DNA from 4 places in the Alteromonas sp. H02 genome. Region 1 is predicted to be linked to each of the others. Evidence: predicted binding sites of a transcription regulator. Region 1 holds the regulator's gene; each other region holds the start of a gene.
The links. Region 1 encodes sigma-54, which starts transcription at its own class of promoters, with help from an activator protein. Its sites were predicted from a motif close to GTTGGCACGNNNNTNGNNT; they were not measured.

Region 1 (7,473 bases):
GTTATTCGGTAGTGGCCAATCCTTTTAATAGTGAAAGGCAAAACTGCACGGAGTTCACCCTGGATATGCTGCAGGCGGCCATGTACCAGACCGAGGATAAAAAGCGAATTAAAGCTAATAATGCCGCTTACTTTAATCCTCAGCGAGTGCATATCAGCCCGCTAAAACTGGCCCTGGGCAGTATGGTAACAGATGGGGTAACCACTTCTGATCACAAAGGGCGGGTTCGCACAGCTACCTTTACCACCATTGGCAATTACTTAGCGCAGTTTAACTTATCTCAACATGCCGTGGTGCTCTATGCCAACGGCCGTACTCAAGCCATTTAACCGAGGATATCGACATGGAAATCTCAACTCAAACGATGACAAATGCACCCACCAAGGCTTTTCGGACTGCTGCAGTAGCGGCGCTTATTATTGGGGTTGCCAGTTATCTGATTGGCTTATTTAACGCTTATATGCAGCTTAATGAAAAAGGCTATTACCTGACCGTAATGTTACTGGGACTTTTTGCTGTGGTGTCTCTACAAAAAACCATCCGCGATAAAATGGCGGGTATTGAAGTGACCCGTGCCTACTTTATTGCTTGTGGGGTTGCTACTGTGGCAGCCATTGCTTTGTTAATTGTGGGGCTGTATAACGCAGAACTGGCACTCAGTGAAAAGGGCTTTTTCGGGATGGCCTTTGTATTAAGTATGTTTGCGGCTATCACCGTGCAAAAGAATGTGCGGGATTGTGCTGAGGCGAAATCCGGGACTGCCACTATTCAACCCGCCACAAGCCAGGCAGCCACTTTTGCTCCAGAGGCAGAGTAAGTCGCCCTGATGGCGACTTACTCACGATTGATAAATACCCAAAACTAAACAAGGGTTGAGTGATGAATAAACGTTTCTGGATAGTGTTAATAACGGCCTTTGTTGTTATTAATGAAATACTGGTGGACTGGGTATTGGCTGTACTTGTTGGCGACTACGGCGTGGCAGAAGGGGTTTCTGAGGTTACCCGGTATTTAACTGTCGATAGCTTGCTATTTGCTGCCGGATTCAGAGCCGTTCCTTACGGCGCTTTGCTACTGGTGGGGCTAACTAGCCGCCTGAAACACTCTGTACCAGGCAAGCTGGCTCTTTGGTTAGCGCTGTTAGCGATTGCGGTAATTCATTTTTGGGGGTATTGGGCCATGCAGTATTCGTTTTATACCCCAGACTATACATCCTCAACGTCTTCGCTGGAACTTATCTTTGTACCTATCCACGCGCTATGGATCGGTGCGATAACCGGTGGGATTGGATTTGTGTTAGCGACGTTTGGGATACGTAGCCTCAAGCGTTTAAATTAACAGCCGGTTGAATCCAAATACACCTGGTGCCAGTGCTGAACCGAAGGTTATTCAACGGTGAGGCCCTGGCATTTCTGATCTATTCAGGGAAAAAGCTATTATTAATTAATGGAAACAGCGTAAGGGAATAAGTTAATGGAATCCTCCACCAGTGAACTGGTTAGCTCGCTAAATGCATACTGGCAGGCTTTTATCGTAAAGCTGCCAGCTATTGCATTAGGGGTGTTGATATTGATGCTGACCTTGTGGCTCGCCGGACGAGTTTCACAAGCATTGATAAGACCTGTTCGTTACCTTTCTTCCAGTCCGCTATTGCGTTCGGTCAGCCAGCGCGCGGTGAGTCTGATTCTTATTCTGCTGGCACTGTATATCTTTTTAAAGCTCTCCGGCCTTTCCGAGTTTGCCGTGGCAATAATGAGCGGAACCGGTGTACTGGGGCTTATTCTGGGGTTTGCCTTTCGGGATATCGCAGAAAACATGATGGCCAGCTTGTTATTAACGGTGCAGCGCCCGTTTCGTATCGATGACGTGGTGCAAATTAATAGTTATACCGGGGTGGTTCAGAAAGTCACGACGCGGGCCACTACGCTGGTGGATTTCGATGGCAATCATATTCAGATCCCCAATGCCGTGATATACAAAGGGACCATTAAAAATCTTACCGCTAACCCTAAAATGCGTGGCCAGTTTACCTTAGGCATTGGTTACGATGCCGACTGTCAGCAGGCTCAGCGGTTAGCGTTACAGCTAATTGGTGAGCACCCTAACGTACTCAAAGAACCTGAGCCGTTAGTGCTGGTCGATGAGCTCGGCTCGGCAACGGTTAACCTAAAAGTGTATTTCTGGATCAACGTAGAAAGTACCAGCGTAATTAAAATGGCGTCAGTATTAATGCGCGACCTGGTGGAGCTGTTCACTGCCAGGGGTATTAGTATGCCGGATGACGCCCGTGAAGTGATTTTCCCGCAGGGCGTGCCGGTAACGATGGTCAATAACCAGGAGCAGGTCAGCGAGCAAAAAGACCCGGTTAAACAAAGCCCTGTCAGTGAACCCCAAACTGAAGCAGAGAAGGACTCAGCGGCACATGACGATGTCTCCAGTGAAAATGATGATATCCGTCGCCAGGCAGAAGAAGCGAGGGCGCCGGAGCAGGGCGCGAATATTTTGTCTTAGTGCAAATATCGCATTTCCTCTTTATCTCACAGGGCACTGTGAAGCCTGCCAGGACTCTGCTTTTAATGTTCTGTTAATGTTGCTGAAAGGCTCTGTTCATTCGTACAAGCTATAATTAATGAAGTCAAACAGAAGGAGTTCGATATGAAAATAACGCGATTCGTGCCAACCTTAATGACACTGAATATCCTGATCACTTCGTCTGTCGCTGCATCGACTATCAATGGGATAAACGACCAGCTCACTTCACAAGACGCAGTGGATCTCACTTTCAGTCAATATACCATTGGAATTCAGGCGCAAGGCGTGAATGAAGTGCAAAATACAATGTTTGCTGTACCGCTCTGCAACCCAGGTGGTTCCGATTTGATCAGGCTTGCAAAACCATTTCAGTTAGCGTGTGAATATTTTAGACCTGTGGTAAGTCACAATAAACAGGCTTTAGTTGCAGAGTACCAAATCTCTCCCGGCCCGGGGAAGTCGGTAACATTCAAAGGCTGGCCTGCATGGATTAGAGATGGCAATGCGCCACCACCCGGCCATTACGACACAGATTCAGCAGATAATCGTCATGTGAGAGTGGAGTTTCGATTTGGATTTTATGTGAATCAAAACGGCCGATTGCAACTGCAATTGAATGATTAGTCTTTGCTATCCGCAATAAAACCACAGATAACCGCTGCACAGTGGTTGTTTGTGGCTACTACTCGTCTTCGTTAAAACGGCCAACAATCAAAGTTTCCACCGCTGCCATGGCGGCTTCGGCATCCGGGCCTTCGCTGATCACATCAACCTGTTCGCCCTGATGACTTTCCATCAGCATTAAACCCAGTACACTGTTGGCATTGGCTTCTTTATCCCCTTTTTTAAGGGTGATTTCGGCATCAAACTGATTAGCGAGTTGCACTAACTGTGTGGCTGCACGGGCATGCAGGCCTAGCTTATTAACGATGGTAAGTGTTTTTTCTACGCGCATTATCGGTTTAACTCCCGGTGACGGATTTGCACATCCGGATGCTTATCGCTGTATATTTTGGCCAGTGACTGGGCTACAAACACCGAGCGGTGCTGGCCTCCGGTGCAGCCGATGGCAATGGTCACATAGCTGCGGTTATTACGTTCCAGATGGGGCATCCAGGTGTCTAGCAGGTTTTGAATCTGCCAGATAAACTTGGTCACAATGGGCTGTGAACCCAGAAAGGCTTCTACCGGGGAGTCCAGACCGGTAAGGTGCTTTAGGTCCGGCTCCCAGTGCGGGTTGGGTAGAAAGCGAACATCAAACACGTAATCCGCGTCTTTGGGTATGCCGTGCTTAAAGCCGAATGACTCAAATACCAACACTAACCTTGAGCTCTTTTTACCCAGAATACGTTCGCGGATAAGTTCGGCGAGCTGGTGAATCGATAATCTGTCGGTATCAATGTACAGGTCGGCCCGCTCGGTAATGGGCGCGAGTAATTCTTTTTCTGCCTGAATGGCATCGGCCAGGGATTTATTCAATTTGGCCAGCGGGTGCAGGCGGCGGGTTTCACTAAAGCGCTTCACCAGCATGTCATCACTGGCGTCAAGGTAAACAATGGTCATCGACCAGGACGAGGGCAGATAGTCGAGAATCTCAACTAATTCATCGGGATCCTTTGGCAGGTTACGCACGTCGATGCTCACGGCTACCTGATCGTATTCGTCGACCACGGTATGGGTGAGGGTGGGGAGCAGGTTTACCGGAATGTTATCAACGCAGTAGTAGCCTAAATCTTCCAGCGCCCTTAGCGCAACGGATTTGCCGGAGCCGGAGCGCCCGCTGATGATAATGAGTTTCATGGTTTTGTCAGACTCCCTGCCGGACTAATTTGCAGCCTCGTCGCATAGTGCGGCGATAACCTGTTCCTTCGATTCGGCGTTACGGATGGTTTTTACAATGCTTTTCTGGCTTAACTTGCCGGCAATCGTGGCGAGGGTCTGCAAATGCCCCTCGGTCTGGTTTTCTGGTACCAGAATGGCAAAAAAGATATCAACCGGTTTATCATCAATGGCGTCAAAGGCAATGGCTGGGTTGGTGGTTACTACCACGGCTGTTACGTTGGAAAGATTAGCCAGTCTGCCATGCGGCAACGCTATGCCATTGCCAATGCCGGTGCTGCCCATTTTTTCACGACTGAGCAGGGCGTTAAGCGCGTCTTCTTTTTGAATTTCGGCGTTGGTTTCGGCAGCAATATCGCTGATGATTTCTAAAATTCTTTTTTTACTGTTGCACTGGACCGCACATTCAGTGCGATCCAGGCTAACTAAGGCTTGAATATTCATAAGGTTAAATTGGGCCTAGTGCTTTTTGAGCTTTTCCTTATGCTTAATTACCTGGCGATCCAGTTTGTCGACCATACTGTCTATCGCGGCATACATATCTTGATTTTCTGACGAGGCAAATACTTCCGCGCCACTCAAATGCATCGTGGCTTCGGCTTTTTGAGCAAGCTTTTCCACGTTGAGGATCACATGCACATTGGATATGTGATCAAAGTGGCGCTCCAGTTTACTAAACTTGGTATCAACATAATTACGCAAAGAATCGGTTATCTCGATGTGATGACCTGTAAGATTTATTTGCATAGTTCGTCTTCCTTATATTTCGGCCTAAATAAGGCTCTTGCGTTGGTTAGACGGTGGAATCGACAAGGATTCCCGGTATTTTGCTATTGTCCGCCGGGCAACTTTTATACCTTGTTCGGCCAACAATTGAGCAATTTTGCTGTCGCTTAGTGGTTTACTGGGCTTCTCGGCGGCAACCAGTTTTTTAATCAGAGCGCGGATGGCAGTAGATGAACATTCTCCGCCCGACTCGGTGGCTACGTGGCTGGAGAAGAAATACTTCAGTTCAAAAATACCGCGGGGGGTGTGCATGTATTTCTGAGTGGTTACCCGCGAAATGGTAGATTCATGCATATCAACCATTTCGGCTACGTCATTGAGGACCATAGGCTTCATCATTTCCGGGCCGTGTTCGAAAAAGCCCATTTGCTGCTGCACAATGCAGTTAGCAACCTTGAGCAAGGTTTCGTTACGCGACTCCAGGCTCTTGATAAACCACTTGGCTTCCTGCATATGCGAGCGAATAAACTGGGAATCTGAACTGTTGCGGGCCTGACGGCTCATGGCAGCGTACTGCTGATTTACGCTCAGTTTTGGCAGGCTGTCGGGATTGAGTTCAACCACCCAACGGCCTTTTTTCTTGGTGACCGATACGTCGGGAATAACGTACTCGGGCTCCTGAGTAATTAATGCACTGCCCGGACGCGGATTAAGGGTTTGCAGTAAGCGCATTGCTTCACGCAAATCGTCTTCCTTCAGGCGTGATTTACGCATTAAGGTGCGATAGTCCTTGCTGCCCAGCAGGTCGGCATAGTCTTCAATCAGGGTTTTTGCTTCCTTGAGCCATGGCGTGTCGGGAGCAAATTGTTTTAACTGGACCAGTAGACACTCCTGCGGGGTACGTGAGCCTGAACCAATCGGGTCGAACATTTGGATCCGTTTCAGCACGCATTCAATTTCGTCCACTTCAACCGGTTCTTCCATATCTTCAGTATTGACGCTCTGCAGGATATCTTCAACTGTTACGGTTAAATATCCTGATTCGTCAATCGAATCAATAATGGCAATCGCAATGGCACGGTCTACATCGCTGAAGGGCGTGAGGCGCATTTGCCAGAGCAGGTGGTCCTGAATATTGTCGGTGGTTTCACCCTGAAAAACATTCTCATCGTCGTTGGAAGCAGGGCCTGGCGCTGGCGCTGAGGAGGCCGAATAATATTCATCCCAGGTGCTGTCGATGGGTAATTCGTCGGGCAACTCGTTCTTTTCGAGGGCCTCATTGGTGTCCATGCTGGTCTCGGTGCTGGCGGTTGCTGCGGCATCCGCTTCCGCATCGAGTTTACTTTTCTCAACCGTATCGTTGTCGCTGTTGTCATCAACTTCCAATAACGGATTTGAATCGAGCGCTTCCTGGATTTCCTGTTGTAAATCCAGAGTAGATAGTTGCAGCAGTTTAATCGCCTGCTGCAATTGTGGCGTCATAGTAAGTTGTTGACTAAATTTGAGCTGTAAAGATGGTTTCATCTACTTCTGTTCTTAACGCCTTGCTTATTATTGATCGGGACAAAATTTGTTGTCTATATGCATCTAACTATAGCCTGAATTGCTCACCCAGGTATACATCCTTGACCTTTTGATTACTTAAAACCTGTTCGGCGGTGCCCTGGGCGATTAATTCCCCCTGACTCACAATGTAGGCTTTCTCGCATACGTCGAGGGTTTCCCGGACGTTGTGGTCGGTAATCAGGATACCAATTCCACGGTCACGAAGATGCTGTATGATCTTCTTTATATCATTAACCGAAATTGGGTCAACTCCCGCAAAGGGTTCATCGAGCAAAATAAATTTTGGATTCGCCGCCAGTGCCCTGGCAATTTCTACCCGACGCCGCTCTCCCCCCGACAAACTCATCCCTGTACTATTACGTATATGGTTGATATTGAATTCATCAAGTAGCGCATCGGCTTCATTTTGCTGTTCGGCAGAAGAAAGGTCTTTGCGTGTCTGCAATATTGCCATGATATTGTCAAAAACCGTTAACTTTCTGAAAATAGAGGCTTCCTGGGGTAGATAACCAATTCCGTTGCGGGCACGTTCGTGCATGGGCTGGCGGGTCAGATCCATCTCGTCGATGCGAATATCGCCCTTATCCAGTGCCACCAGGCCTACAATCATGTAAAAAGTGGTGGTTTTACCTGCACCATTGGGGCCTAACAGGCCAACAATCTGGCCGGCAGATACCTCAACGCTAACATCCCTTACTACCTGCCGGGACTTATACGACTTAGCTAAGTGGGTGGCGGTCAGGGTGGTCATTCGTTGTCATTATCCTGTTGGTCGTCTGTGCTATCACTGGCCTTGCTTTCGTCGCGCAC
Region 2 (7,473 bases), 490 kb from region 1:
GGCGGCAGACTTTGCCCAGCGTTATCCCGAGCTCGACTGGCAGGCCCTGAACGACCGCATCCATGCCATGCGGGTTGACGGCACCATGCTTATTGGCCTGGATGTTACCTACGAAGCCTGGCGGCTGGTGGGGAAAGGCTGGCTGTATGCGCCGCTGCGCTGGCCATTGATAAAGCCGCTGGCCGACCGTTTTTACCTGTGGTTTGCCAAACACCGTTACCGCATCTCTTACTTATTAACCGGGCAAAAACGTTGCCAGCAGTGTGAGCTCAAAAAACCATGAATGTATTAGTTATTGGTAGCAGCGGCGCTATTGGTAACGCGCTTGCGCGGCAAATGCAAAAAGCATTTCCACAGGCTACCGTTTACGCTGTGTCGCGTAAGCCGCAGGAGATTGACGACGGGCAGGCAAACCTCAAATCAGTACAGCTGGATACCACGGATGAGCAGGCGATTGCGAACTGGCTGGCAGAATGTAAGCAGCACGACATGCAGTTTCATCATGTGGTGTGCACCACCGGAATATTGCACGACAGTGAGGTACAGCCGGAAAAACGCCTCGAAGACATTACCCCTGAAGCGCTGCAGCATTACTTTGCCATTAACACTGTGCTGCCGATGCTGTGGATAAAACGGCTGGTTGGCTTTTTCCCCTCTGAGCATTCTACCTTAACCGCGCTGAGCGCCAGGGTCGGCAGCATCGAAGATAACGGTTTGGGGGGCTGGTACGGATACCGGGCTTCAAAGGCAGCGCTCAATATGCTGGTTAAAACTGCTGCGGTGGAATATAAACGGCGTGCCAAATACACCAGTCTGATTTGCTATCATCCCGGCACAGTAGACTCGCAGCTATCAGAGCCTTTTCAGCGTAACGTAAAACCTGAAAAACTGTTTACGCCAGAATATACCGCGCAGCAACTGGTCGCCATAATTCAGCAACGCAAAGTAGAACACAGTCCTTATTTCCTTGATTGGGACAACAAACCTATCCCCTGGTAAGTTGCGCGTACAGCGTTACCCGCCCGCTGGCTGATTGCTACCGATGAAACCCAAGACTTTTTTACAGGGTATTGATAGTATGCCAATTGGAAAAAATCGGACGACAGGACGCAGCCAACCGTCATTACCAATAAAAGAAGTTGTGCGCACCGTTCCGAAATAAAGCAACAATAAAAATCACAAGAGGAACTTATATGAGCGGGACCAGAGAACAGTTCGGATCGCGCCTTGGATTTATTCTGGCCGCCGCAGGCTCTGCGGTAGGTATTGGCAACCTGGTGGGATTTCCGGTAGGCGCTGCAAAAAATGGTGGCGGCGCATTCCTGCTGATGTATGCCATTTTTGTCTTCGCTATTTGTTTACCGGTCATGATGGCAGAAATGTCGGTGGGGCGGCATACCAAGAAAGATCCGCTGGGGGCCTATTCTGAGCTCACCGGCAACTCGGCGAAGTGGAAGATAGCCGGTTGGTTATCCATTGTCACACCCTTTATGATTGCCGTGTTTTATCTGGTAATCACGGTATGGATATTTGGCTACCTGTTTTATGCGGTGACCGGCGATTTAGAGTTACTCGCCGACCCGAGTACCTTTGGTAATTTTATCAACTCGCCGGTGATATTCGCCTACATGGCTGCGGTGCTGGGCATTATGTACGGCATCCTCCAGGGCGGTGTTAAGCAAGGTATCGAAAAAGCGGCCAAGCTACTCATGCCCACCTTGTTTGTGATGCTGGTTTTACTGGTTATTTTCGTGCTGACCCGCGACAACGCTATGGCGGGTGTTAGCTTTTATCTGGTACCGGATTTCAGCAAAATTAATGCTTCGGTTATTAACGGCGCCCTGTCACAGGCTTTCTTCTCGTTAAGTCTGGGCATGGGGATCATGATTACTTATGGCAGTTACATTGATAATCAGTCTGACATTCCTAACTCGGCCAAACTGGTGGCTATCACCGATACCGCTGTAGCGTTTACGGCGGGTCTGATGATCCTGCCAGCGATATTCTCATTTAACCCGAATACCGATCCGACTGAGCTGAGTGAATCATCAATTAGCATGATCTTCTCATTTTTGCCGCAGATTTTTCTGGCACTGCAAACCAGTATCGGATTTATTGGCGCCAGTATCGTTGCCAGCATATTCTTCCTGCTGGTTTTCTTTGCCGCCATAACCTCTCTGGTCTCTATCTTTGAGGTGCCTGTGGCTGCGTTAATGGATGAAAAAGACTACAGCCGTCGTAAGTCGCTGGTGGTACTGGGCGCTCTGTTGGTGATTTTCGCCGCGCTGTGTGCATTGTCGTTTGGCTTTGTGCCGGCCCTGACATCGTTTACCGCCTACGCGGGAGCGGATAAGTCTTTCTTCGATGTCGTGTATGACGTTTTTTACGATACGATTTTGCCCCTCAACGGCCTGCTGATCTGTATTTTCGTGATGTATCGCTGGAAGCGCCATAACTTTAACAAGGCACTGCAGGTTGGCGCGCCCAACTACAAAGGCAGCTGGGCTGAACGCTACGTGGATATCTCGGTAGGTACGTTTATTCCGCTTATCCTGGTGGTGATCTTTGTTAATACCGTGGCGCTTAAATATTTCGGAGTCAGTCTGATTGGCTAAGCCGGGCCGGCCATCAGGCCGGCTGCATTGTCCACGGTGTGGGATAATTAAGCGTTATCCCCAGGCTGGTAAGAGTGGCATCGGGATTAATTTTTTTGCCCGACGGCACGCTTGCACTGGTTAATTGGTCACTAAACTCAACGGCTGGTAACCCCAGCCGTTTTGCCATCTGCGGATAATAGTCACCGCGCATAGGGTGTTCATCGCTGCATAAATGCCAAAGCTTGTTGGCGGGCTTTTGCGCTAAGAGCGCTTCAATCACCTTTACCACATCATCAACATGTACCAGATTTACTACCTGAGTGGCGCCGCTGAGTGTTCGGCCTGCCAGGCTCTTTACCGGGTGGCGGTCGGGTCCGGTTAAACCGGCCAGGCGCAATATGTAAGCCGAGTCCGGCGCGGTGTTTCGGAGCCATTGCTCAATCTCAACGTGGGCTTCGCCAGAGGCGGTGTTTGGGGCTGGCGCGGTATCAGTGGTGACATCGCCATCCTGATCGCCATAAACCGATGTGGTACTGATAAAAATAAGCTGCTTAGGTGGTGCCTGGCTGTATAACGCCGAAATCAGTTGCTGCATGGCTGAGGTAAACTGGCTTAAATCGGTGTTGCGTCTGCCCGGCGGAATATTAAGAATAAAGGTGCTGTCGGGGGCTTCCGCGAGCAGGTCCTGAGGATTATCACCCAGCGAATAAGGGATGGATTGAATACCTTGTTGGCTCAACGCCCGGGCTTTGTCTTCACTGCGGGTAGTTCCGTAGATAGTCATCTGAGAACGAAAGTGGCTGGCGAGATAGCCTCCCAGCCAGCCACAACCACAAAGTATCAATTTATTTTCTTGTTGAGATGTCATTTATGCTACCGGTGTTTGTTTTGCTAAAGCTTAACACTATCGGTAGCGATTTCATTATTGTTTCAGCGGTGATTGACCGGTGGTTTCCAGTAAATCCAGACCAGATAATCCGGCGATATTCTTCTGCATGCGTGATTCGGCATAGTCGGCTTTAGCCAGCACGGTGCATAATGCTTCAGCTTTGCTTTCCAGCGCATCCGCTTCACCTTCTACGCGTTGCTCAATCATTTCGCCAAAGTTTTCCATGCGGTTAGCAAAGGCGTCCATGTCGCCGTCTTCAAACAGCATCTGACGACCAATCGCCATTAACAGGTGACCGGTAGAACGCTCTACCAGCGACTCAATTTTGTCATCAAACTCTTCGCTCCAGGCGGCATCTGTCCAGTCGCCGTCAAGGCCTGTGCTGTCGAATTTGTACGTACCGTCGGCAGCGTAAAAACGCTCATCAATCTCGTTCGACAGGTCGGTAAACAGCGTATCAAAATCTTCGCTGAGGTCATTATCTGTTCCCAGCAGTTCGGTGAATACTTCGGTAATGGCGAAGCTGGCAATTTTGATACCGTCACGGGCAATTTCAACTGTCATGGGGATAGCGGTTTCAATACTGCTGTAATAATCAGACACCCAGCGTTGTTCGTCGTTATCCAGATTGACTGCCTGGTTATCTACATATAGCTGGTGACTTGGCGTGATCAGAACCTTTTCGCCACTTTCGGTGGTAATGGTCAAATCGCCATGGTCAAAGGTTACCGAGCCGTGCAGTTCCATATTACATTGATTATCGACTTCAACGTGTGCCAGTGTAGGTTGGGCAATAAAAGCAGTGGTTAAAATCAATGATGCAGCAACAGTTTTCATGGTTATCCTCAATTTGCTTTTAAACAATACGAAGGTCGTATCGCAAATCACAGGCCAATCTGTTAAATTTATATAAAACAAAGGCTTATATTTTTATTGGTTTTATATCTACACATTTATTGCTTATTGTTTTGGAAGTAACACTAATTATTAGCGTATTTGACCATGTTCATTATTCAGTGGAATATTGATTTTGCGCATGTTCATTTTTATTTCCTTAGTGCATAATACGCGCAGAATTTTTATAGGGTAAAGATTATGAGTGACTGGATTGATGCAATTTTATTTGGTGTTGCGTTAGTAGCGTTTACTTTAGGCATGAGCAGCATCGTCATGGGCTTTATGTCTGGCAAAGAGGGCAGCGAAGCCCTGCATGAGCGTATTGAGATGGGATATCTGGGCGTTAGCGGCCTGGTGATCAGCCTGTTGATGCTCTACGTAATCGGCTAATTAACGGCTCACCGATTTTCGGTAAACAAAAAGCGCTCATTTGAGCGCTTTTTTTGTGTCAGTCTTTTATGGCCTCAGTTGCCTCATCTGACTGGCTTTGTGGTGCAGGGCCCGAAAGTGCCGCTAAATGGCTATCGCGTTGGTAGGCTCTTAGGTCGAACAGTGGCAGCATGGCCATAATGTGGTCGAAAATGTCAGCCTGTACCTTCTCGTAGGCTACCCAGGACTTATCCCGGCAAAAGCAATACACTTCTAAGGGCAATCCTAACTCATTAGGCGGCAACTGCCGTACCATCAGCGTCATGTCCTGATTAATCTTGGGGTGTTTGGTTAAATAAGCTTCCAGATAGGCGCGAAAAGTACCGATATTGGTTAATGCGCGGCGATTTAGTAAGTCGCCTTCATCAATGGAATTATCTTTATGGTAGCGCTGTAATTCATCAATTTTGCTTTTGATGTAATCGGCAATAAAGCGAATTTTGGCTACTTTTTGCAGGCTTTTCTCGTCATACAGGCAGATAGAATGGATATCAATATACACGGCGCGCTTGATGCGTCGTCCGCCTGATTCCTGCATACCGCGCCAGTTTTTAATCGCTTCATTGGTTAGTGAGTAGGTAGGGATAGTGGAAATCGTATTATCCCAATTTCTCACCTTTACGTTGGTTAATCCGAGCTCGATGATCTCGCCGTCAACGCCAAATTTATCGACCTGGATCCAGTCGCCATTGGTAAACAATCGGTTGGCTGTTATCTGAATACCGGCCACAAAACCCAGAATGGTGTCGCGGAATATCAGTAACAATACAGCGGCAATAGCCGTTAAGCCGGATAGCAACAACAGCGGGCTGCGCTCTACAATCAGCGATACGCTGAGCAACATCAGCACAATAAACAGCACCAGCTTGGCCACTTGCACAAAGCCGGTAATCGAGGCTTGCGCAGCAAAAGGGGTGGAGTTATACCAGTCTTCAAACGTATTAAGCAATGCGCTGACAGACAGCGCCGCTACGGTCATCAGATACAGCAGAGAGCATTTCAGCAGAACGGTATACAGCAGGCTGTCTGTGGTTAACAGTACATGGGTACAGGCAAAGATAGTCAGTGCCGGAGTCAGGTGAATTAATCGTTTGAAAAAACCGTGGCTGTGTAGTGCGTCATCCCAGTGAGTTTTGCTTTTCAGGATCCAGCGGGTAACGACCGAATTCAGTGCGATTCTGCTAATTAACAGGCCGGTGATCGCCAGCACAAATATCAGCAATAACGAAAAGCTGTTATACAGCGAGCCGTTTAGTACGATATCGGTGTCAAGCTGCCTGAGCAGCTCAACGAAGTTTTCACGAAGCGTTTCCGCTGTGACCATTTAGTTACCCTTTTTTAATCCAATAATGTTGCGGTCTTTGTCCTGCCAAAGGGTATTCACCCACTGCTGGAAACCAGCTTTAAACTGTTCATCCGTATAATAATCGCCAATGGCTTCGGCCGGAATGTCAACTACATTGACATCTACAACGATTCGTCGCATTTGACCACTTAACATGGCCAGCATCGGATGCTTAGGATTATCCGGATACAGTAGCGAGATATCCAGAATATTGGTGAACAACTCGCCCATGGTTGCCAGGGTGAAAGCAATACCGCCGGCCTTAGGCGGCAACAGGTGCTGGTAGGGGCTTTTTTTACTGGCATGCTTGGCCGGGGTAAATCGGGTTCCTTCCACAAAGTTGATGACGGTAGTGGGTTTATGGCGAAACTTCTGGCAGTAGCGTTTGGTGGTTTCGATATCGGCGCCCTGTTTGTGCGGGTATTTTTTCAGGTAGGCGGCCGAATAGCGTTTCATAAACGGCATTTCCAGCGCCCAGGCGGCCAGGCCAACAAAAGGTAGCCAGATAAGCTCCTGTTTCAGGAAGAACTTAGGTGCTGGGATCCGAAAGGCCGAGAATTCGATGAGCAGGACAATGTCCAGATAGCTCAGGTGGTTGGCAACTATCAGATACCAGTTTTCTTTACTTAGCTCACCCTGCACCCGGTAATCAAGGATGACCGGGTTAAACAGCCGGATCAGCGCTAAGCTGCATTTACCAAAACACAGCATAAAGAAGTTCATCAGCGGTGCCAGCGCTCGCTGCACTGCGCCAATGGGCAATAAAAAGCGCAGCAAGCCAAACACAATAACCAGGCCGCCCCACAGGGCAAGGTTGGCCAGTTGTAACGGCAAATGGATTGCAAATATCAGTGGGGCCAGGACTACTCTAAGCATTGCTTACACCGTCTTCCAGTTTTCCAGGCGTTGGTCTTTTGCCTGCCACTGTTGATTGAGCCATTGCTGAAAACGGGCCCGTTGTTCGGGGTTTTCAAAATAGTCCATCACCTTTATATCTTCAGGAAACAGGTCTTTCAGCGGTTTTACGTCTACATGCAATTTTATCTTACTGACTGAACCGTTAATAAAATCCCAGAAGGATGGCGTACCGGCGGGGTAAAAAATAGTGACATCAATTAAATGATGAAGCTGACCGCCCATGGCGTTAAGAACAAAAGCAATGCCTCCGGCCTTGGGTTTTAACAGGTGCTTAAAAGGCGAGACCTGACGGGCATGCTTTTCTTTAGTGAAGCGTGTGCCTTCGACAAAATTCATAATGCTGGTGGGTTTGTACTGAAATTTTTCGCAAGCCTTTTTGGTCGTTTCCATGTCTTTAC
Region 3 (7,473 bases), 710 kb from region 1:
TGCTTCAGGCTATCGTCAGCACGAATCGCGCGCAGCAGGTCGATCCCCTGCATGCCAGGCATGTTCCAGTCGGTTACTACAAAGTCAAAGTCGCCCTGCTGCAGCATTGGCAGCGCAGTACTTCCATCATCGGCCTCCTGAATATTGGAAAAGCCGAGATCTTTGAGTAAGTTTTTGATAATACGTCTCATCGTAGAAAAATCATCTACCACGAGAATTTTCATATTCTTATCCAAAATTGCCTCCAGTGAGGATAGTCATATTGTTAGTATAGTTAATGTTACTCACCAGTCTGCCAGGACCGCATGCGCGCTTTAAGTTTTAACATCGCCTGGCTGTGAATTTGACTGACCCGTGATTCACTTACCTCGAGAACCTCGCCGATTTCCCGCAGGTTTAATTCTTCGTCATAATACAAGGATAGTACGATCGCTTCACGTTCTGGTAATGTAGTAATAGCATGCGCCAGCGCTTTTTGAAATGAACCTTGCATTAAATCTTCCAGCGGTGAATCCGTGCCCCGCGACTCATCCGTCGCTATCACGTCTTCAGACACGCCTAAGTCTTCAATACCAACCAGTTTGCCGGCATTGACCTCTGATAACATCTGGTGGTATTCGGGCAGCGACACATTGAGTTTAGCAGCAATGTCAACATCCCGTGCATCCCGCCCGGTTTCACGCTCTACCTGGGAGATCGCATCAGAAATGGCCCGGCCGTTCTTATGGACCGACCGGGGTGTCCAGTCACCCTTGCGAATTTCGTCCAGCATGGCACCACGGATGCGAATTCCGGCAAACGTTTCGAAACTGGCTCCTTTACTGCCATCAAAGTTTTTCGCCGCCTCAAGCAGGCCAATCATACCGGCCTGGATCAGGTCATCAACAATTACACTGGCTGGCAGCCGCGCCATTAAATGGTGAGCAATACGTTTAACTAAAGAAGCATGTCGCTCAACCAGCTGCGCTTTATCGGTTTGTTGTTTGTACGCTGCAGCTTTGCTATTCACGCTATCTCCCTGCCACCTTCGACGCGATCAATTGCTCGACGAAGAACTCAAGGTGTCCGCCAGGCTGCGCCGGGATAGGCCAGGTCAGTGCTTTTGTAGCCAGTTGACCAATGGCGACCGATGCCGGAGATGATGGGAATGCATCAACAATGGCGGTTTGTTTACGAACCGCCCGGCGAATATTTTCATCAAAGGGGATAGTTGCCACTAATTCCAACGCCACGTCGAGGAAGCGACCGGTAACTTTCGACAACTTACTGAACAACTCCTGCCCCTCACGCACGTCCCTGACCATGTTAGCCACTATCTTAAAACGGAAAATGCCGTGATCGCGGTTAAGGATCTTGATAAGTGCGTAGGCATCAGTGAGTGAGGTGGGTTCGTCACATACCACTACCAGAATGTCCTGGGATGCTCTTGAAAAGCTCAGCACCATGTCAGAAATACCCGCGGCCGTATCGACAATAAGCACGTCGATTTGCGAACGCAGTTCACTGAATGCACGAATGAGCCCCGCATGCTGAGTGGGCGACAGCTCGGTCATCGACTGGGTACCGGAGGTCGCCGGGGCAATTTTGATCCCATGCGGACCGGTTACCAGTACTTCGTCAAGCGTGCATTCGCCGGACAACACATGAGACAGATTCTTCTCTACGCGTAATCCCAGCATCACGTCTACGTTGGCCAGGCCAAGGTCTGCATCCAGAACCATGACCTTTTTGCCCTGTTTTGCCATTGCAATAGCGGTGTTCAGAGTAACGTTGGTTTTCCCTACTCCGCCCTTTCCGCCAGTTACGGCTATTACCTTGATTAATCGTGATTGATTCATCTTTCGTAAGCTACTCGCCTGGTCTTCAATCATACTGCCTGTGCTGTGTTTACATCGGAACTGCTATTAGTATGATTCAAACCATACTTTTTATAAAGCTTTGCTGCTAAAGAGATTATAGATTTTGCATTAGCAACATGAATATCCTCAGGCACCTGTTGGCCATCGGCAACATAACTGACTGGCAACTGCGCTTCAATTACATTACTGATCACCTCACCTAAACTATAGCACTCATCCAGCTTAGTGATGATACATCCTTGCAAATCAATACTCTTATAGGCATTTATTATGTGCTTAAGTGTAGCCTGTTGCGTGTTACCCTGCACAACTAAATAGTTTTTTACCTGCTGACCGCTCACCTGGCCGAAGGTAGCCAACTGACTGATCAGGCGACTATCGCGCTGACTAAAGCCTGCGGTATCAATCAGTACCAGGCGTTTATTACGTAACTGGAACAGCAAATCGGCTAATTGTTCACCAGACTGCGCTTTACGAACCGGGCAGCCAATTATTTTGCCGTAGGTAGCTAACTGCTCATAGGCAGCAATGCGATAAGTATCAATTGTAATCAGAGCAACCTGGTCGGCACCGTACTTTTGTGCATAACGGGCAGCCAGCTTGGCAATGGTAGTGGTTTTGCCGGTACCGGTTGGCCCGACCAACGCCACCACACCCTGTTGGGTAAGAATATCATCGTTGTTAGTGGTCAGACGATTGGACAATAGTTTTAGCAGATACAACCAGGCTTCACGCTCGTTGCACTCGGCCGGGGTATAAGTTACCAGCTGGGCTGCCAGCGTCTGGCTGATGCCCATGTCGCAAAGCTGCTGAAGCAGGTAACGCTGCTGCGGTTTAAGCCGCGAGTGTTGCTGTTGTTGTATATCAGCCAACTGGAACTGCAAGACATTGCGTAGTGAGGCAATTTCAGCACGAATATCGGCCAGGCTACTACCACCGCTAAGCTCGGTTTCTTCGTTTTCGACATCAAATACCGGGGTTTCCGGCTTAGCCGGGGCAACCTCAGGAGCGGGTTTAGCAGGCGCGCGTTTTTCCGCTTCCGCATTGGCTGCTTCAACGCGCTGGGCAACGGCGGCCTTCTGCTCAGCCTGCTTCTCCAGCAGAGCACGCAGGGTATCCGGACCATCATCACCAATAATTTCACTCAAGGTCGGCAAACCACCTTCGCTTTGCTTAGCTACCTGCGCTTTGGGTTTAGGCGGTACCGATAATTTAGCGACCGGCTCTTTATCGTAGGCCGCTACCAGTTCGATGCCGTCGGCCACTTTGCGGTTTGACATGATCACCGCATCACTACCCAGTTCATTTTTTACCTGGCTTAATGCTTCACGCATGTCTTTGCCAAAAAATCGTCTAATTTTCATAATGACCTCTTAGGTATCAGGGTGCCTGTCAGATTACTGACCGACGGACGAAACAATGCGTACCTGCTTATCATCCGGGATTTCCTGGTACGACAATACATGCAAGCCACTCACTGCATTCTTTAAGAATCTCGACAATACCGGGCGTAACATGCCCGATGTTAATAATACGGCTGGCTCACCCGCCAGTTCCTGCTGCTGACCAGCCTGTTGCAACGACTGTTGCAGGCGCTCAGCCAGCCCCGGCTCGATACCGGCACCATCATCGCCGCCAGCCTGTAATGACTGATGTAACATCTGCTCTAATTCAGGTGCCAAAGTGATCACCGGCAGTTCTGCTCCACCGCTGTTAATTTCCTGCACGATTAAGCGTTTCAGGGCAATGCGAACGGCGGAGACCAATACGTCAGGATCCTGACTCTTCGGGGCATACTCAGTCAGCGTCTGTACGATAGTACGCATGTCACGAATAGGCACGCCCTCGTACAACAAGGTTTGCAGGACTTTTACCACGGTTGCCAGCGACAACAGATCCGGGATAAGCCCTTCAACCAGTTTTGGATTATGTTTGGCCAGCATATCCATTAGTTGCTGCACTTCTTCAAAGCCCAGCAGTTGATAAGCATTGTTGGTTAATAACTGGCTCAGATGGGTTGCAATCACAGTCGCCGCATCAACCACGGTATAACCCAGGGTTTGCGCATGCTCACGCTGCGCTGGCTTAATCCACACCGCATCCAGGCCGAAGGCTGGATCACGGGTAGCCCGTCCCTCCAGCTTGCCAAAAACCTGGCCAGGATTAATCGCCAGCTCTTCGTCATGGCTGACTTCGGCATCGCCAATGGTCACACCGAGCATGGAAATGTTGTAAGCGTTAGGATCGAGATCGAGATTATCGCGGATGTGCACCGGCGGGATTAAAAAGCCCAGTTCCTGGGACAGTTTCTTACGCACCCCTTTAATCCGCGTCAGTAATTCGCCGCCCTGGGTTTTATCCACCAGCGGAATTAAACGGTAGCCGACTTCCAGACCAATGGTATCCACGTGCTGAACGTCATCCCAGCCCAGTTCTTTAATCTCTGCCGGTACATTGTCTTCAGGGTTATCGCTGACTACCGGAGGGGCTGGTTGCTCAGCCTTGCGTTTTTCAGCATAGCTTTGATAGTACGCATAGCCGCCGGCCAGCGCCGAAAAGCCGAGGAAGGCCAGATGAGGCATACCGGGGACAATACCCATAACAAACAGGATCCCGGAAGAAATATACAGCGCCTTTTTGTTACCCAACTGGGTGGTAATCTCGCTGCCCATTTCCTGGCTTTCATTTTCACGCGTCACAATAATGGCGGTGGCCACTGACAGCAGTAATGAAGGAATCTGTGCCACCAGACCGTCACCGATGGTCAGGATGGTGTAGACCTCCAGCGCATTGCCGAAAGACAGATCATGCTGAATCATACCGATAAACAGGCCGCCGACGATATTAATAAGCATAATGAACAGGCCGGCGATGGCATCGCCCTTTACAAATTTTGACGCACCGTCCATAGAACCGTAAAAGTCGGCTTCAGCGGTGATATCTTCGCGACGACGGCGAGCCTCGTCCTGATCGATATAGCCAGCGTTGAGGTCGGCATCGATAGCCATTTGTTTACCCGGCATGGCGTCGAGGGTAAAACGAGCCCCTACTTCGGAAATACGTCCGGCACCAGCGGTAACTACTTTAAAGTTAATAATCAGCAAGATAGCAAAGACAACCACACCCACAGCGTAGTTGCCGCCAATCACCACTTCACCAAATGCTTCGATAACTTTACCGGCAGCATCGCCCCCTTCGTGGCCATACAGCAAGACCACCCGGGTCGACGCGACATTGAGGGCAAGACGTAATACCGTTGCAATTAGCAGGACCAGCGGGAAGATACCAAAGTCCACCGGCCGGTTGGTCAGTACCGCAACCAGAATAATTACCAGTGACAGTGCGATGTTGAAGCTGAATAGTACGTCGAGCAAAATCGGCGGCATGGGCAAAATTACCATACCCATAATGGCCAGCAGAACCAGAGGTACGCCTAAGCCCTGACTTAACTGTTGAAGCCGGGTTTTATCAACACGCTGCAGATATTCTGTTAACACCATAACGAGACGTTCTCAATCACCGATTTTTGACACTAAAATTCGCTTACAGAGACTACTTCAATCCCCGTGCCAGCTTTTTGTGTCTGCGGCTTAAGTGCTCAAATTGTCATCAACACTGATTTTGGGGGCCTGACAGGCAGCGACTAGCGGCCCGTCAGGATAATGAGATAGCCGGAATTAATAACGCATATCAGGAGGGATCGGCAGGTTATGCGACAGGGGTTTAGGTCGTTTGGCTTTACCAGCTTTGTATTTCTTAAGCTGGAATACGTATGCCAATACCTGGGCAACCGCCATAAACAATTTATGCGGGATTTCTTCATCCACTTCGGTGGTGTAATAAATAGCCCGGGTCAGCATGGGAGAAGGGATGAGTGGCACATCATGAGCGGTGGCAATTTTTCGGATATGCATGGCCAGCTCATCCGAGCCCTTGGCGATAACCACCGGTGCCCGCACACCATGCTCGTCATATTTGAGCGCCACAGAGTAATGAGTCGGGTTGGTAACAACTACGTCAGCTTTAGGCACTTCCTGCATCATTCGCCGTGCTGCTGCCTGATATTGCAATTTACGGATGCGCCCTTTTACCTGTGGGTCACCTTCTGAGTTTTTGCGTTCATCCTTTACCTGCTGCTTGGTCATTTTCATTTGTTCATTGTGCTTATACGACTGATACGGCACATCAAATAGCGCAATAGGCACCATGCCGAGGGTGAGCAGGAAAAAGGCCCACTCAATCATATCCAACGCGTGGAAGATATTCAGCGGGTATATTTCCTGATCGAGATGCAGCGCTTCATCCTGAAATAAAGACAGAGATATCAGCGCCATAGCGCCAATAACAATAAACTTGGCAAAGGCTTTTAACAGTTCCACCAGGCCGTTTATGCCAAACATCCGCTTCATACCACTTAGTGGATTAAGCTTGGAGAAGCGAGGCGCGGCAGAATACCAGGTAAAGTTATAGCCACCCAATGCGATAGAGCCATAGATACCGGCAATCATTGAAACAAACATAAATGAAAGTACCGGCGTACTGACTTCGGTGATAGCCACACCCCAGGCGGAAAACATGTGGGTGGGATCGTAGGTTTCGTCCCGCGACAGGGTAAACATCCGCCCAGAAATGGCAAACAGGGCTTCGGCGATAAAACTGCCAAACAGCAACAGCATCAGACTACTCGCCACCAGCACCAGTGTGGTGGAGAGCTCTCTGGAACGAGCAATCTGCCCCTTGCTGCGGGCATCCTGTATTCGTTTTCCCGTGGGGTCTTCTGTTTTTTCTGAAGAATCAGCCATCGTCGCTCAGCCTTATCAGCTTGGACAAATCAGTAGCAGCTCACACATAAACTGTTGAGCCCGTTGCCACTGATTAGCAAAGTGAGTAGAAAAATTATCCAGCGTTAACCAGATAATAATTAAGCCCATTATCTGCGCGATGGAAAAACCAATGCTGAAGATATTGAGCTGTGGCGCGGCTTTGGTCATAACCCCGAACGCCAGATTAACAATTAACAGCGAAACAATCGGAGCCAGAGACAAGGTTAATGCCGCCACAAACATCCAGCCAGCCCAGTGGGCAATATCACGGAGTTGTTCTGCGGCAAACCAGGCTTCGCCAATGGGAAATGCTTCAAAGCTCATCACGATCATTCTGATCATGGCCAGGTGTCCGTCCATGCCCCAGAACAACAGCGTAGCCAGTATCAGATAAAACTGGCCTACCGCCGGCACGTTAATACCATTTACCGGATCCACAATGCTGGCAAAACCAAGGCCGGTTTGCATTGCAATGACCTGCCCGGCCAGCACAAAGGTATTGAGCACCATCATTGATAAAAAGCCCACGGCAATGCCAATTAACAACTGCTGGATGCCAATTACGAATGTACCTAAATCAACCATTTGAGTGACAGGTGTAGGCGGTACCACCGGCATTATTACCAGTGTCATTAGCATCGCCAACAGCGCTTTTACCTGAGGCGGGATGGACTTGGCGCTCAGTCCAACCATCGCGGAAAACATCCCGCTGATACGCATAAATGGCAGCAATAAATCAGCCAGAAACTGATTAATGGCGGCCAGTTCGACTTCCATTTAGCCCACCACCT
Region 4 (7,473 bases), 1.1 Mb from region 1:
CTTTTTTGCCGGACTCTTTATGTGTGTATCCGCCACCATGATTGTGATGGCAGGGCTGCATTTCTATCAAGGGTTCGCACCGGATAAGGACTTCGTGTCAGCGGTTATTAAAGCAGTTAATGATTTATTTATTGCCCTGGCAACCTACGAGCTGGCCATGGGAATTTTTAAAGAGTATCGGCATAACCAGGAAGACGACCTGTTTATGTCTATTCGTCGCACGGTAACCCGCTTCGTCAGCGTAGTGGTGATTGCTCTGGTGCTGGAAGGCCTGATTATGATTATCAAGTACAGTCAGCTCGATCTTGCCGGTAATTTATTTTATCCGGTGGCAGTAGTGGTGGCGGCCAGTTTACTCCTTATGTCGCTGGGGCTGTTTCTGCGCTGGTCACGGGATGTATAAATACCATGCGTCATTGAAGTCGTGTAGTAATTCGGCTATGGTTATGTTTATTAAGTCATTTTAAGGAAGGAATGATTCTATGCGCAAACCATTCTCGTATTCACCAGCTCCTCTCGTACTGGCCTTGTTTTCAGGTTTATCATTGGCTCAATCTGCGGCGCCATCGGAAGCTCCTTTAGCTGAACATATCGCTACGGTGGTTGAGGCACAGCCGCTTAAACGGGTCGATCCCCAGTATCCGGTCTCTTCGGCCAGAAAAAGCCAAGAGGGCTGGGTTAAAGTGAGTTTCGTGATCAACAAAGATGGCGAAGTGGAAGATCCTGTTGTACAGGACTCCAGCGGATTAAAAGCGTTCGAGAAAGCCACGCTACGAGCGGTTAAACGCTGGCAGTACAGTCCGGCAATGCAGGATGGAGAGGCCATTCAGCAGTGCCGGAATATGGTGCAAATTGATTTCAGACTGGCTGGTTCATCGGGTGTTACCCGCAAATTTATGCGTCGCTATAAAGACGTTGCAGAGGCAATCACGAACAAAGATTTACCCCTGGCGGCAGAATTAATTGCCGAAATGAGAGACGATCAGCTATGGAATCATACAGAGAGTGCTTACTTTTGGCTGGCCGACTCCTATTATGCCAAAGCCACAGACGACACTGAGCGTGAGCTTAAAAGTGTGCGCCGTGCACTGGCTGTAGATACCGAAGCGGTTCGTGCATCGACAAAGCAGTATTTGCTTGAGCGCGAATTTGTCCTGGCCATCGCTCTGAGTGAGTACAACGAGGCCATGAAAGCTTATGACAAGCTGGAAAACTTAGCAGGTGATAAACCGGAACAGCTGGCGCAGCTTGCTCCTTATGCCGAGAAAGTAAAAGCGTTGGTGCAGGGTAGCGAACCTATGATCCGTAAGGCGAGCATCGATGAGGAAGGGCGCGTATTTCATCAGCTTAGTCGCAACGCCTTTGCACTGAATATTGCCGAAGGCGATTTGGATGAAGTGCAGATTCGCTGTGACAATAAACTCTCGCGCTATACGGCAGTGAGCAAATCAGAATGGCACATCCCGTCGTCTTGGGGGCAATGTTCTGTATACGTGTCCGGCTCTCCCGGCGCGCAGTTTGAAGTGGTTGAGGTAGGTGACTACATCGGCGCAATTTAATTCGCCGTTCCGTTAACGTTGCCAGGGCGGTATATCTTTAACTTGTGCCGCAAAGGCTTTGATTTCGTTTACACTTTTGCTGGTATTTACGCGCTCTGTTGAAGCTGGTTGATAAGCCAGGCTAACCCCTTGGCGGCGCGCAGTTTTGGGCCTGACGGGCCGTCGTGTAAAACCGCCGCCGCAATTCGGGCAAACATTGCTCAGTAAATCATTAACGCACTTCAAACAAAAAGTACACTCATAAGAGCAAATCATCGCTTCTGTTGCATCGGGTGGCAGATCGCAATCACAACCTTCGCAATTGGGTTTTAAAGTGAGCACAGGGGTCTCCTTAATATGTGCGAATACCAATTCACACGGGGTTATTTTCTTAGTGTGATTTAGCGTACACTATGCCTTTCTTTTTGTTGCCTATTTGAATATGAATAAAACGCTTTTGTCCCTTTTTCTGGCCTTTTTCTCCCTACATAATGTTTACGCTGATACGGTGCGTGTTGCAACATTCAATGTCAGTATGGAGGCCAGTAATTATCAGCCGAAGGGAGTCTCTGAAAATTCCGCTGAGGTATTACTTTCCTTGTTAGAGTCAGGTGAGCATCCGCAGATTCGTAATATTGCCGAAATTATTCAACGGGTAGCCCCGGACATTATTCTGCTTAATGAATTTGACTATTATGCGGATGCAAAGCCAACCGCTCTCTCGTTGTTTGTTAAAAACTACCTGAATAAAAGTCAGCAGGGTCAGGCGGCGATTGATTATCCTTATCAATATATTGCGCCGGTAAATACGGGCGTTGCTACGTCTTTCGATTTGGACAACAACGGCGAGAAAACCGGTAACGCGGGTGACGCCTACGGTTGGGGAATGTACCCCGGTCAGTATGGTATGGCGCTGCTGTCGCGTTATCCGATTGATGTGGCTGCGGTACGCACGTTTCAGCATTTTTTATGGCGGGATATGCCCGGCGCCCTGGAAATCACGCAGCCGGCCAGCGGCGAGCCCTGGTTTACTCCCAAGGAGTGGGCGGCGGTAAGACTCAGTTCAAAATCACATTGGGATATTCCGGTTACTATTGGCGGTAAAAAATTACACATTCTGGCCATGCATCCCACACCGCCTACCTTTGATGGGCCCGAAGATCGTAACGGTAAACGCAATCACGATGAGATCCGGCTGATGGCTGACTATTTATCACCTGGGCAAGCGGACTATATTTATGACGATAACGGCGAAAAAGGCGGGTTTGCCGGGCAGCGTTTCGTTCTCGTAGGTGATTTTAATGCGGCCGATATCGGTGATAAGCACCGTCCGGGTGTCATCGAGCAGTTAACCGAACATCCGCTGGTTAACAGCAGTGTTATTCCGCAAAGTGAAGGCGCCAGCGAGTCGGCAGAGCAGTCTTACAGCAGCCGTTTTACCGCTTACTGGGGCGCACGGGCCGATTATGTGTTGCCCTCTAAGCAGGGGCTTACAGTGCAGGGCGGTGGTGTGTTCTGGCCTGTAAAAGCATCGCCTTTATACCGGCTGGTTAAAGACCGTCAGAGCAGTTCTGATCATCGTCTGGTATGGCTGGACATTGTTCTTGACGAGGATTAAAACGGTGTCGCAAGGATTGCCTCAGGGTCGCTAAATATTATAAGAAATGATACCTCAAAATGAACGGCTCTGATAAAATCACCAGCCGCAGGAATTATCCGCGCCGCTGACATTCAGTTAGGTTAATTAACATCATCAATGTGTGCTGTGAGCAGTTCCTTTTTCTTCTCTGACAAGTAAGTTTTTCCAACGCAGGAGGCCTGGTTTGGAAGTGTTAATTGAGCGTATGATGTACGCATCCCGGTGGTTACTGGCGCCGATTTATTTTGGTTTATCGCTGGCACTTATTGCGCTGGGAATTAAGTTTTTTCAGGAAATATTCCACCTGTTGCCCCATGTGCTGGAAATCAGTGAAGCCGATATTGTGCTGGTGGTATTATCGCTGATTGATATTGCGCTGGTATCTGGCCTGATCATTATGGTGATGTTTACCAGCTATGAAAACTTTGTATCCAGCATTGATTTAAAAGAAGGGACAGAAAAGCTGGCCTGGCTGGGCACTTTGGATACCGGTACGCTGAAAAGTAAGGTAGCGGCATCAATAGTGGCGATTTCGTCGATTCATCTGCTAAAAATCTTTATGAATGCGAAGAATATCGAAAACGAAAAACTCATGTGGTATGTGCTTATCCATCTGACCTTTGTGATTTCAGCCTTTGCCATGGGCGTGCTGGATAAGAAAAGTAAGAAGCATTAAACGCAAAAAGGGCAATGTGCAACCACGTTTGTAGTGACACATTGCCCTTCTGTACCGAGTGCAGATTAACAGTCGTCGTCTTCTGCATCCACGCCTTCTTTAACATCTTCACAGGCGTCTTCCACGGCATTTCCTGCATCGGTTACTGCTTCATCGATAGCTTCACCGGCATCTTCGGCTTCACCGTCGCCACATGCGATAACTGAACATGCAAAAGCAGCGATAACAGTCATTTTAAGAACATCAAGTAATTTCAACGTTTTCATAATAATCTCCCTGATTGGTTATTGAGTTTGTGTTTGACTACGCTCTTGGGGTTTTGCCGCGAAGCGCGCCAGCAACCAAAGAGATAACCAGTAATACTACAAATAAGAAGAACAGAAACTGTGCGATACCAGTTGCTGCACCGGCGATTCCACCAAAACCGAAAACTGCTGCGATGATGGCAATGATAAAAAATGTAATTGCCCAACCTAACATGATGTCTCCTTTAATTTCATCTAATGTCACAATGATATATGCTTATCTTGTGCCAATGAGTAAGTTATTGATATTTAAAGTTAAAGTGGGTTTTTCCTGTATTGGTTACAGAGTCTTTGATAATTCGTTACAGGAATTAGTGCATATTTTACAGACTACGTCGCTGTATTAGGCTGACATCACTGCCGATAAGCTTTAGGATCGGTTTATTATTGCTAAATTTCATCTGGAGAACCCATGGCCAACAGTCATTCCGCCTTTATTGGACTTATGCAGCGCGCCCGTAATGTAAAACGCTGGCCGCTGATGGCGCAGTTTCAGTCAGAAATGCTATCTACCCACATTTATGAAGCGTCGGTGATTGCCCATATGCTTGGCGTGATAGCCAGGGAAGTCTACGGTGAAGATATTGAGCCCGACCGGGTAGCGGCCATGGCTATATTTCATGAAGGCAGCGAAATTGCCGGTATGAGCGACATTCCCAGCCCGGTGAAATATCACGACCCGGAAACGACTCAGACGATTAAAAAACTCGAGCGACGGTTTGAGCAAATGCTGATTAAAACGCTGCCAGAGCCATTGCAAACCTGTTATGAGCCGCTGATACTACAAGACAAAAATGATGTGCATGTGCGCCTGGCCAAAGCGGCTGATGTGCTGTGTGCCTATCTCAAGTGTGATTATGAGCTGGCTAAATCGAATCACGAGTTTTCCAATGCCATGGAAGAAATGGAGGTCCAGTTAGAGCGTTATCGCGAAATGCACCCTTGTGTAGATTATTTCTGCAAAGTCTTCTTAGAAGATGCCAAAGGCACGCTGGATGAACAAACTAAGGATTTGGACTGGGTGGAAAATGCCAATCAGGCAAATTTAAAAACACCGGATTAGCTTCTGAAATACTATTTATAAACGGCGCCTCACGGGCGCCGTTTTAGTATCAGTTGGATTCTGCTTCCGGTAAAGCGGGTGACAGGTCTTGCTGGTCTTTAATAAAGGTTTCTTTTACGCGCTGTGACATCAGCATGTATGGGATCCAGATGAGGGCACCAATCAGCGTTCGTACAAACTCTTTGGTAGTGTCAGGATCGAACATAGGCTCTTGCGGTAACACAATGGAAACTAACCAGGCATCAGCCGGAATAAACACCAGCGAGGACAGCACAATACCAATGTAGAATGAGGGAAACAGCCAGTGGCGGGTGAAAAACAGATAAATTAAATAAAGCGAAGCCAGAAACAGCCCCACATTAAAGGAAATCTCACCAATCAGTAAAGGCCCCCATAAAGGATGATACGCCGCTGAATCCGGATTGGTTAGTGCATCCCATATGTCACTTTGTAGCAGTGGTTCATAAGTGGGTAGCGTATTCATCAATAGCCGAAACGGGCTAAATACTACGCCAAGGCCTACTAAAATTAACCAGCCACCCAGGCCCTTTTTCTGGGGTGACGGGGCATCGATTTTTGCGTCCATGTTATTGTTTTCCTTTTGCTACTCATAGCCCTGGTTTACTCGTGATAAGAGCAGGCAGGACCAACTACGTTTCAGTAGCTTACGCCATATTATTGCAGCTGTCGCGATAAATTTATGGCGCCGGAGCAGGGGGGGGCACTGGTTCGGGCGGTAATTTTGATTATAAATGTGGCTGTTCCGGACTACTTGTCCGGCTGGCTGGCAAGCTCACGACTGAGCTTTTCCAGACATTGCTGATGACGGGTGGTAATCGTACGCAGGTTTAGAGATAACGGGGACGGCGTCAGCGAAGTCAGGTTTTCTTTGAGACTCGCCAACAATCGTTGCTCTATTTCAATGAAATCGCGAACATGGCGAATTGAAGGGTAATGCTCAAGCATTGACTGAAATTGCTCTTTCACCTGTTCCGACAGAGCATAATCATGACCGCTATTGCCCTCTGCTTCCATCAGCCGCAGGGCGCGAAGCTTCTCGGCTCTCAGCACCCGTAAACAAGCGCGCTGTTGCGGCTGCTGATTGCTCTGCTGAGTGGTTTGGTAAAGCTCTGCGCCTTGATTGAAAAGGTCTTTAAACATTTTTATGGCACATTTTCCGGTGTTCGACATAACCACAGTTACACCTTATTTGTTTGACCTTTAAAAACACTTATCGTAATTCGATAGCGTCTTCGGGGATCGGTTCGAAGCGACCATACTGGATGGTCATAGCATAGTATTGCATGCCAGCTTCAGACGGTTTGCCTGAAACGGGATTGGGCGTAGACACCTGCTCACAGCCGGATACCGTGCACTGCTGATTAGAGGGTAGACTGGTGGCGGTGACATCACCGGTCACTGCACCATCAACGGTCTGAGACTGAGGCGCGGCAGTTATTACCTGTTGGTCGGTCATTGACGGCATAGTTACCGCCTCACTCGATACTATGCGATACCAGTGGTAATCACGTTCCAGGCCAATCTCTTCTGCACGTCGCTCGCTGTATTGTTCCAGGGTTTCTTCACTGGTTGCGCTATTGGCTTTGTAAAGAATTTTAAATTTCCTCTCAGACAGACGATGTGATGAATAACCTACATCGCGGGCCGACTCGGCCGCCTGATAGGGCGTTGCGGTTAAGCTGGAGCCTGCGCAACCGGTTAGCATACAAGTGGTTACCACGGCGAATACCAAAGCTCTGATCAACACTGCATCACTGAATAATCTGACTAATAGTTGTGTATCCATGTTGTTTTCCTGTTTGCGTCATCGTCAGTAGCCGCTGTGAAAAGCTTTGATTAACACTTACTGACCTAAATAAACCTATGCTTACAGGAGGGAGTGCAACGCTTGTGCCACCAATAGGTTTAAATGTAAGTTGTTGATATTTAATTTTTTATTTTGTTTTTCGCAAATGAGCTCAACAATAATGGGAAGATGCAGTGTAAAACTTGCAAGGGGTTACCCGCAAAAGTTCAGTACTGCCAAATCAGCTTTACTTACGGGCTTCAGTAATACCTGGGCAATGGGTAACCCCTCGAGCCGGGCTTTATCCGGCTCAGCGCCGCTGATAATGGTCACTGTCAGGCTGGGGGCGATTTCAGCGATGGCTGTGGTCAGTTCATAACCGTCAGTATCGGGCAGATGCAGATCCATAAGCACATGGGCATAATGTGACGGGGCATTGGCAACC

Region 2: AC566Q_RS22000 (YggN family protein) is a predicted target of sigma-54. The motif match lies at 4,364-4,382, and genes of this name have one in related genera.
Region 3: flhA (flagellar biosynthesis protein FlhA) is a predicted target of sigma-54. The motif match lies at 5,415-5,433, and genes of this name have one in related genera.
Region 4: AC566Q_RS14810 (DUF1328 family protein) is a predicted target of sigma-54. The motif match lies at 4,372-4,390, and genes of this name have one in related genera.

What each region holds. Positions count from the first base shown of each region.
Region 1 covers NZ_CM185021.1:4,262,900-4,270,372, reverse strand. The annotation lists gene AC566Q_RS19830 (DUF2145 domain-containing protein) at 1-329, shown strand, start outside; gene yiaA (inner membrane protein YiaA) at 344-817, shown strand; gene AC566Q_RS19820 (hypothetical protein) at 880-1,338, shown strand; gene AC566Q_RS19815 (mechanosensitive ion channel family protein) at 1,474-2,511, shown strand; gene AC566Q_RS19810 (hypothetical protein) at 2,656-3,156, shown strand; gene AC566Q_RS19805 (HPr family phosphocarrier protein) at 3,215-3,487, opposite strand; gene rapZ (RNase adapter RapZ) at 3,487-4,332, opposite strand; gene ptsN (PTS IIA-like nitrogen regulatory protein PtsN) at 4,357-4,815, opposite strand; gene hpf (ribosome hibernation promoting factor) at 4,831-5,118, opposite strand; gene AC566Q_RS19785 (RNA polymerase factor sigma-54) at 5,143-6,621, opposite strand; gene lptB (LPS export ABC transporter ATP-binding protein) at 6,689-7,414, opposite strand; gene lptA (lipopolysaccharide transport periplasmic protein LptA) at 7,411-7,473, opposite strand, start outside.
Region 2 covers NZ_CM185021.1:4,757,248-4,764,720, reverse strand. The annotation lists gene AC566Q_RS22020 (thiol-disulfide oxidoreductase DCC family protein) at 1-283, shown strand, start outside; gene AC566Q_RS22015 (SDR family NAD(P)-dependent oxidoreductase) at 280-999, shown strand; gene AC566Q_RS22010 (sodium-dependent transporter) at 1,194-2,615, shown strand; gene AC566Q_RS22005 (SDR family oxidoreductase) at 2,629-3,465, opposite strand; gene AC566Q_RS22000 (YggN family protein) at 3,520-4,323, opposite strand; gene AC566Q_RS21995 (hypothetical protein) at 4,582-4,773, shown strand; gene AC566Q_RS21990 (mechanosensitive ion channel family protein) at 4,832-6,136, opposite strand; gene yihG (1-acylglycerol-3-phosphate O-acyltransferase, YihG family) at 6,137-7,033, opposite strand; gene yihG (1-acylglycerol-3-phosphate O-acyltransferase, YihG family) at 7,037-7,473, opposite strand, start outside.
Region 3 covers NZ_CM185021.1:3,555,865-3,563,337, forward strand. The annotation lists gene cheY (chemotaxis response regulator CheY) at 1-236, opposite strand, end outside; gene AC566Q_RS16490 (RNA polymerase sigma factor FliA) at 281-1,009, opposite strand; gene AC566Q_RS16495 (MinD/ParA family protein) at 1,011-1,871, opposite strand; gene flhF (flagellar biosynthesis GTPase FlhF) at 1,868-3,223, opposite strand; gene flhA (flagellar biosynthesis protein FlhA) at 3,257-5,359, opposite strand; gene flhB (flagellar biosynthesis protein FlhB) at 5,537-6,661, opposite strand; gene fliR (flagellar biosynthetic protein FliR) at 6,677-7,459, opposite strand; gene fliQ (flagellar biosynthesis protein FliQ) at 7,460-7,473, opposite strand, start outside.
Region 4 covers NZ_CM185021.1:3,207,121-3,214,593, reverse strand. The annotation lists gene AC566Q_RS14840 (hypothetical protein) at 1-403, shown strand, start outside; gene AC566Q_RS14835 (energy transducer TonB) at 483-1,559, shown strand; gene AC566Q_RS14830 (DUF1272 domain-containing protein) at 1,572-1,880, opposite strand; gene AC566Q_RS14825 (endonuclease/exonuclease/phosphatase family protein) at 1,981-3,156, shown strand; gene AC566Q_RS14820 (TIGR00645 family protein) at 3,362-3,853, shown strand; gene AC566Q_RS14815 (hypothetical protein) at 3,919-4,119, opposite strand; gene AC566Q_RS14810 (DUF1328 family protein) at 4,157-4,333, opposite strand; gene yfbR (5'-deoxynucleotidase) at 4,571-5,221, shown strand; gene AC566Q_RS14800 (DUF2569 domain-containing protein) at 5,271-5,807, opposite strand; gene AC566Q_RS14795 (hypothetical protein) at 5,990-6,412, opposite strand; gene AC566Q_RS14790 (CC0125/CC1285 family lipoprotein) at 6,453-7,028, opposite strand; gene AC566Q_RS14785 (response regulator) at 7,242-7,473, opposite strand, start outside.